Regions from separate parts of the Paenibacillus sp. FSL R7-0198 genome, predicted to be linked through region 1. Evidence: riboswitches for the same ligand, from Rfam matches in the RefSeq annotation. Region 1 holds a riboswitch; the other holds the start of a gene.
The links. Region 1 has a riboswitch for glycine ahead of gcvT (glycine cleavage system aminomethyltransferase GcvT). Riboswitches for the same ligand answer to the same signal wherever they lie in the genome.
Positions count from the first base shown of each region.

Region 2: it holds a riboswitch for glycine, as region 1 does, so the genes downstream of both, sdaAB (L-serine ammonia-lyase, iron-sulfur-dependent subunit beta) here and gcvT (glycine cleavage system aminomethyltransferase GcvT) in region 1, are expected to answer to the same signal.

Region 1 covers NZ_JBBOCB010000001.1:2,040,839-2,045,056, reverse strand. Annotated here, with positions in the region: gene gcvPB (aminomethyl-transferring glycine dehydrogenase subunit GcvPB) at 1-70, opposite strand, end outside; gene gcvPA (aminomethyl-transferring glycine dehydrogenase subunit GcvPA) at 208-1,563, opposite strand; gene gcvT (glycine cleavage system aminomethyltransferase GcvT) at 1,560-2,696, opposite strand; glycine riboswitch at 2,913-3,013, opposite strand; glycine riboswitch at 3,017-3,139, opposite strand; gene gcvH (glycine cleavage system protein GcvH) at 3,485-3,877, shown strand.
Region 2 covers NZ_JBBOCB010000001.1:4,203,188-4,207,405, reverse strand. Annotated here, with positions in the region: gene sdaAA (L-serine ammonia-lyase, iron-sulfur-dependent, subunit alpha) at 243-1,181, opposite strand; gene sdaAB (L-serine ammonia-lyase, iron-sulfur-dependent subunit beta) at 1,171-1,860, opposite strand; glycine riboswitch at 1,973-2,108, opposite strand; glycine riboswitch at 2,113-2,237, opposite strand; gene MKY87_RS18335 (phosphotransferase enzyme family protein) at 2,593-3,609, opposite strand; gene pstB (phosphate ABC transporter ATP-binding protein PstB) at 3,809-4,218, opposite strand, start outside.

The DNA.
Region 1 (4,218 bases):
CCTGACGAGGAACATCACATTCTGGCAAGGAATAAGCGACACGTCCAGGGCTGCTGAGTTCAAAAATCAATGATTGTTCCGGAGCAGGAGATAAGGTCTGTGCACTGAATGTTGTATCTGTCTCAGATTGAGCCGAAGTGGAGAAAGAGGTACCTGTTACCGATTGTCCTTGTACCGATGTTGTCGTTGTCGTCGTCGTTTCCTGAGTCACAGTGATCCCTCCAATGCTCGTGCGAATTCGTCAATCTCTTCCTTAGTGCGCCGTTCCGTAACAGCAATCAGCATATGTCCGGCAAGCTCCGGATAATCACGTCCGAGTTCGTAGCCACCAATAAAGCCTGCATCCAGCAGTTTCAACTGAAGAGTATCCAAGTCTGTTCCTTCAGGAAGTTTAATCACAAACTCATTAAATGTTGGTGCATTAAAAGTAAGGCCAACTCCAGGAATTGCAGTTAATGTATTCAGGGTGTAATGACTCTTTTGCAAATTCAGATCCGCGACATCGATCATGCCCTGTTTACCCATGATGGACATGTACACAGATGCGCTGAGTGCAAGCAAAGCCTGGTTGGAACAGATGTTGGATGTCGCCTTTTCGCGGCGGATGTGCTGTTCACGTGCTTGCAGTGTGAGTACAAAACCACGCTTGCCGTTGCGATCGGTGGTCTGGCCTACAATTCGGCCAGGAATTCGGCGCATATGAGGCTGGGATACGGCGAAATATCCGCATGTCGGGCCGCCGAGTGAAGCGGCGATGCCGAGGGGCTGCGCATCACCTACAACGATGTCAGCACCCAGCTTGCCTGGGGCTTCCAGCAGACCCAGCGATAGCGGGTTGGCACTTACAACGAGCAGGCCCTTGTGCGCATGCACGAGGTCGGCAGCCTGCTTCACATTTTCCACAGCACCAAAGAAGTTCGGACTCTGGATCATGACAGCAGCGGTATCGTCCGATATGGCGGCTTGCAGAGCATCCCAGTCAGTTACTCCATCCTTATAACCAATCTCGACAATCTCCAGACTTAATCCGTGCGCATATGCCTGCAATACCTGACGGGCTTCCGGATGAACGGTACGGGATACGATGAGCTGTTTGCGACGAGTTGCCGCTGCGGCCAGATTACCTGCTTCTGCAAAGGCAGTTGCGCCGTCATACATACTGGCATTGGCTACAGCCATACCGGTTAATTCACAGATGTAGGATTGAAATTCGAAAATGGCCTGTAGTTCACCTTGGCTGATCTCAGGCTGATAAGGTGTGTAGGCGGTGTAGAACTCGGAACGGGAAATGACATGATTGATAACGGAAGGAACATGATGATCGTATATGCCTGCGCCGAGGAAGCTGGCGTGTGTTTCGAAATTGGCGTTGGCACCAGCTTGTTTGGACATGTGACGTGTCAGCGCATATTCATCAAGTTTGGAGGATACGGGCAGCTCGCCCTGATAACGAATCTCCTGCGGAATGTCCTGAAACAGTTCCTCCAGCGTATCCACACCGATGGTTGCGAGCATGGCGCTCTGATCTTGCTCGGTCATGGGAATGTAACGGTGCTTGCTCATGCTTGATCAGCTCCTTGAGTAGGTGTCTTTGACGTACGTGTCCGTTTATGAAAAGGGGTCTTCACAACCTCGGCTTTTAGTTTCTTGCCGCGGATCTCAATCTCAAGCGGGGTTCCCAGCGCAGCGTATTTACTGTCGATGAGAGCAAGCCCCAGATTACGCTTCAATGTAGGTGATTGCGTGCCTGTTGTTACTTCACCAATCTGTACGCCTTCGGCGTAAATCGGATAGTGGGGGCGGGGAATACCACGCTCCAGCACTTCGATGCCGACCAATTTGCGGGCAGGCCCGTCATTTTTTTGCTGTAACAAGGCTTCGTATCCGATAAAAGGTCCGGCATTCAGCTTCACAAACATGCCTACGCCAGCTTCGAGCGGAGAGATGGTTGCCGACAATTCCTGTCCATACAGGGGGAGCCTTGCTTCAAAGCGCAGTGTATCCCGGGCACCAAGTCCGGTTGGTACGAGTCCGTGACCTTCTCCGGCTTGCATTAATCCATTCCAGACCACAGCGGCCTGATCTGCAGGTACATATAGTTCAAAGCCGTCCTCACCGGTATAACCTGTACGGGACAACAGTAATTTAACGCCGCATACCTCTGCCTGCTGTACAAAACGGAAAGGCTCAATCGAGGATATATCCGTATCTGTAACTTTCCCGATAATGTCTACAGCCAGTGGACCTTGCAAGGCGAGCAGCGCCGTCTGCTCCGAATCGTTGGTCATGCTTACGCCAGGGATCAGGTGCTCTTGCAGCCACGCCCAATCCTTGTCGATGTTAGAGGCGTTAACAACGAGCATGTAATGCTGATCTTCCAGCTTATACACGAGCAGATCATCCACCACACCGCCATCTGGGTAACACATCAGGGTGTACTGGGCTTGACCGGGAATCAGCGTGGTCACATCATTGGTCGTCATTTGTTGCAAAAAAACTTCAGCCTGCTCACCCTGTACTGTGAATTCGCCCATATGGGATACATCAAACAGTCCAGCACGCTCACGCACCGCTTCATGTTCTTTCTGGATTCCGCTAAATTGCACTGGAAGCTCCCAGCCTCCAAAATCAATGCACCGTACGCCTTCGTATTGCTGATACAGTGGGAAGAGTGGTGTTCTAAGCAAATCGGACATCAAATCACCTCGTCATGGGCCGTCAACCGGCCGGATATACAATCGTGGATCAATGAACCAGGGTATTTTTACATTTTTCAGCAGAGATTTTTCGTAGATAAGTATGGTAAGGCAGCTATGACAGCGCCGTTCTACATCCTGTTTTTCGTTTTTTGGGAAAAAGGAAAAGGACAGGCCAAAGAATCGGCATGCCAAGTAGCACGCTGTATTCTAAGGCTCTGTCCCTTGTACCTGAGAGTTACCCCGCTGCCTTGTGCAGCAGGTTTCCCCTTGGGTGATCATAACGCCCGCTCAGGGCGAATAGATGCTCTCCAGAGTTGCGTCCCGTAAAAGTCCTTTTGCCTGAGAGATTCACCCCCGCTTATCGGTGGTTTACTCCTTCGGCGTTACCTCATGTACATCCCGAATCGGGTGTCACGGGTAATCTCTCCCTTTACATTCATCCGCGGGTATAACATAGTCCAATAAACACATTTACTCCTCTCATTAAAACGTGAATCCACTACCGATGTCAAGAACGATGTCATATATCATAACTAAAAAACCGAATATTTAATTTATCTTAAATGTTATTGTTCGTGTATTTAAAAAGACTGCGCTTACTATTCTAATATTCACCAGTATATGAAGAAAGAGTGTAATCGGGTTACAGGATTTAGAGGTGATCAATAAATAAATTGTGAGGTATCTTGACATTTGAATCAAAAATATCATACGCTATGTTCTGGGAAAAAGGTTAAGGTCAAAGAACGCATGCACTCATTTAATGAAAAGCGAGGCGGATATCGATGAGCGAATTGAAAAGTGATTTCCTGTACAGTGAAGAGCACGAATGGGTGCAAACCGTAGGGGAGGATACTGTACGTATTGGCATTACCGAGTTCGCGCAGCATCAGCTGGGTGACATTGTGTTTGTGGAATTGCCTGACCTTGAAACCAATGTAAAAGCAGAGGACAGCATTGGAACGATCGAATCGGTCAAAACGGTTTCGGACTTGTTTTCTCCCGTCACTGGTTCAATTATTGCAGTGAATGATTCGTTGCAGGACTCCCCTGAACTTGTCAACAGCTCTCCATACGAGGAAGGCTGGATGATTGAAATCCGTGTTGAGGGAGATCTGACAGCAGCATTGTCTACATTGATGAATGCAGACGCGTATCGTAAACATACGGAAGAATAGTATCAACGAACTTGTACTTATTAACATACATTTTATAAACAAAATGAGATCTGCTTCATATTGTTTCGACCTGTGTGAGCCTGAGGCTTGCACAGGTTTTTTGTGCTTTCCGAGAATGGTTTCCAATGCGGATTGAAGCAGATTGTGGATGTGAATCGCCTGATTAGACCAAGCTATAGGTTAGAAATTGATTTTGGAAATGATAAAAGTCATAGGCAAGAAAAGCCTTGTGTACCAATGGGTTCAGCCATTATGCATCAATTAAAACGATTACATAACCTAATGTTGTCATCATTGTTCATGACGAAAGTACGCTTTCATTTCATTGAACAGGAGAGCAT
Region 2 (4,218 bases), 2.2 Mb from region 1:
GTTTCGCTCTCATATATATCGTATTGATATATGACAATAGTTAATATATCAATACGATATATATGTCGTCAATGTTTTTTGTTTTTCTTCGTTGGAAAAAGACAAAAAAAAGCCGATACATCTCTTCACCAGGAAGGTATGTATCGGCTTTTCGTATCATGTAAGGAACTCTTCTTCACCTCTAATAATCAAGGCTCATGGTATCACGAGTTAGTGTTAGATTTAATTCATATCAATCCTATTTATGCCTTAGGTTCTACGTCATTTTCAGCAGGAGACTCCTGCTCAGGCTCTGCACGCTTTGCCTTTGGTTTAGCCAACTTCTGCATCATTTTGCGGCCGGTTGGTGTCTGGGCCAACCCGCCCTGGGCTGTCTCCCGATGGCGGCTCGGCATCGCGCTGCCTACTTCCAGCATGACGTCGATGACTTCGTCTGACGGAATGGCGCTACGCACTCCGGCCAGGGCCATGTCAGCCGCAGCCAGCGCCGTAACCGCACCCAGTCCATTACGGACGATGCAAGGAATTTCAACGAGGCCTGCAACCGGATCGCAGATCAGGCCCAGTGTATTTTTTAACGCCAAACCAACGGCATGAACTACCTGTTCCGGTGTACCTCCACGCAGTTCAACCATGGCACCCGCAGCCATGCCGATAGCTGAACCCACTTCCGCCTGGCAGCCACCTTCGGCACCGGAGATAAATGAATTGTTGGCAATAACATAACCAATCGCTCCCGCACAGAACAACCCGTTCACCAAATGTTCGTCCGTCCAGCCAAACCGCTCTTGTGAACTGATAAACACACCCGGGATAATGCCACAGGAACCAGCTGTTGGTGTTGCCACGATCCGACCCATGGAGGCATTCACTTCAGATACACACAGGGCATACGCCATGGCAAGTGCGGAAGCATCTCCTGAACAAGTCTCACCCTTGCGAATGTACTCGGCCATTTTTTTCCCGTCCCCACCGGTTAACCCACTGCGTGATGTTGTATCTTCCGTTAACCCTTTGCGTACCGCTTCCTTCATCACCTGATAATATTCAGACATCTGCTTCACAACATCCGCTTCCGGTGTATTGGTCTCCTGAACCTGCTCCTCGATCATCAGCTGAGCAATGGTTTTGGATTCCGCTGTACAGATCGTATTCAGTTCGTGTAAATGTTTAAATCGCATCCGAATCAACTCCTCTCTTCAAATCAATGACACGAATGTCTAACACATGGTCCAGCTCCCTTAGACGCTTGAGCATATCAGGATTAGGCACACCATCCATTTCCATCGCGGTAAGTGCTTCGCCATCACGGGCTTTCCGGTCCACCTGCATATAGCCGATGTTAACCCCGGATGAACTGATCGTGGACGTTACCGATGCAAGCACCCCTGCCTTGTCTGCATGTCGCAGAACGAGTGTTGGAAACTCACCACTAATCTGAACACGAAAATCATTCATCGCATGCACCGATACACTGCCACCACCAATGGATGCACCGATTAAGGAGCAGGCACGTTCTCCATGCCACAACTCAATTTTGACCGTATTCGGATGAGGAGCAGGCAGGCCACTTGTATAAAACTCAACCTCCATGCCTGCTTCCTCTGCGTATTGCTCTGCATCCGGGATACGTGGATCGTCTGTGACATAGTCCAAAAGACCGCCGATCAGTGCCAGATCTGTTCCGTGCCCCTGATAGGTGTCAGCGAATGAACCGTATAACGTCAGCCGGGCACGTTCTGGCGTACATCCCAGCCACTGACGAGCGATTCTTCCCAGCCTTGCCGCTCCAGCTGTATGTGAACTTGAAGGCCCTGTCATGGACGGACCAATAATTGAGAAAACATCTTTAAATCGCACTTTATAACCCTCCAATTGTATTCGTCATTTACATCCAGAATCTAATCCATATTGTTCCTTATTTACTGAATGATGACATCAAAAAAGGACAGAAGAAGGCCTCAGGCCCTCTCTCTGTCCTCGATACCTGAGAGTTTCACGATCAGCAGTGTCTCACGACAAGGTGCATTGCCTGCGATTACAGACAAGTTCACCGGTCTGACTGATCATATACCCCTTGGGTGGCGCAGTTCGCGCACTCTCCAGAGTTGCGTCCAACGATGGTACATTTACCTGAGAGATTAACCACTGCGCCGGGTGCGCAGCAGCTTGCTCCTTCGGTGCCTGAGCACTAGCCATTTTGCTCGGCTAATCCAGATCTCTCCCGCTCGTTATCATCCGCTATATGGAACCATTCTGAGCTTATGTCAGAACAGTCATGGAAGTCATTAATTTCTTCTTCATTAAGATTAATCGACCGGAAGATCAGTGTCAACAAACTTGACGATTTCTTTGGATGTATTTCCTTCATTTTCGATTGAACCGATGAAAACCAGAATATTTTGTCAGCTTTCATTACATTAATACGTTAAAAAGATCTTTTAAACAGCTCATTTCGTTCTACTTCAATCAATGATGTGCTTACTATTATTTATGATATTGTCCATGAAACCGTTCGGGTATTCAGGCAACCATAATCTTTGATCCACACTGCTCACTAACCCATCCGAGTCTGCACATCTGGATTATAATTCACAATTCGTAGAAGATACTCTTGTTCTGTACATAAGGTCTGCAATACTTGCTGCATAGCTTCGGCATGCGATCTTTCATCCATTCGTGCCTCGACTCATTCGCCATCTGAAAGGCATAATAACCCAGTGTAAAGATCAACATGAACCCTTCCATTAATCGGATATCACGATCCGTCAGTGGCGCGATCTGTTGGGTATAACCGGATAAGAATATGTCACGTTCCTCCCGATTAAACATAAGTGCTGCCCCTCCGGCATCAAAAAGATAATAACCATAACCGTGTAGACAAAAATCAATCATGGATATCCCCTGATCCGTTATCAGCAGATTGTTGCGAGTAATATCCCCATGAATGATCCCCCATGTCCCTGCGTGCTGCGGGTATGTTTCTAACTGTTCATTAATGTTCTCAAACGTCTCACGAAGCAGATCGAAGTCTTCCGTTGTAAAAATCCCAAGTCGGACGCCTTCCTCCAGCTGCCCTAGCATGACCAAGTTCTCATGGATGTTGCCATATGCCGGCCGCACCTTTGTTCGATCTGTCTGATTCTGCTCACGCCCATATTGATGAAGCATCTGCAGTTGTGCCCCCAGATCATAGATCTGCTCTGTTGTCAGGCGTTCTCCCTGCTGGATGTCCCTTCCCTCAATCCACTCCAGTACTGTACAGCAGATTTCTTTACCCGCTTCACTTTTCCATACCGTGACCCAGTCTCCCGATACATTCCGTACCGGATGCTGCACGCGCAATGCCGTCGTTGCATTTAACTCATGAAGCAGGTTCATCTCTGCCTCCAGCGCAGGAAGCGTATGCTGAATGCCTGTCATACTTGCATATGCGGCTTGATGGATACGTAGCAGATACTTCTGCCCGCTTGCTTCATCGACGACATGATACGTCAGATTCTCATTATGACGAATATATGAAACGACAGGTTTCTCAATAGTGTAGTTCTGTATAATCTGAGCTGCCATATGGTCGTAAGACATCTGATCCGTAGTGATTATCAACATCTCCTTCGAAGTCATGTAAACGTTCTCTTCACACTAAATATCGTAGCATAATGTTTATCCCGCATACAGAAAATCCCACTAAAATTATAAATTAAAAAAGCACAACCCCCGAACAACCGTCCAGGCATTGTGCTTTCTTTTGTCTCTATTAGTTCTTTATCTCTCTGTCTATTACTCTATGTTACACTCCATGATCCAATTAACCGAAACGTCCCATAATGTATTCTTGCGTCAGACGATTGTCCGGGTTCGTGAAAATATGCTCTGTATCCCCGTGCTCAATCATGCTTCCCAGATAGAAATAAGCTGTGTAATCCGAGATGCGTGCCGCCTGCTGCATGTTATGGGTAACAATAACAATCCGCAGCTCCTTCTTGAGCTCGGTAATCAACTCTTCAACTTTACCCGTAGATACCGGGTCAAGTGCAGATGCCGGCTCATCGAGCAGCAGAATCTGTGGTTCAACAGACAAAGCGCGAGCGATACATAGGCGCTGCTGTTGTCCGCCAGAGAGAGACAGAGCTGACTCATGCAGTCTGTCTTTCACTTCGTCCCAGAGCGCAGCACGACGCAAACTTTTTTCCACAATTTCATCCAGTGCCTTCTTAC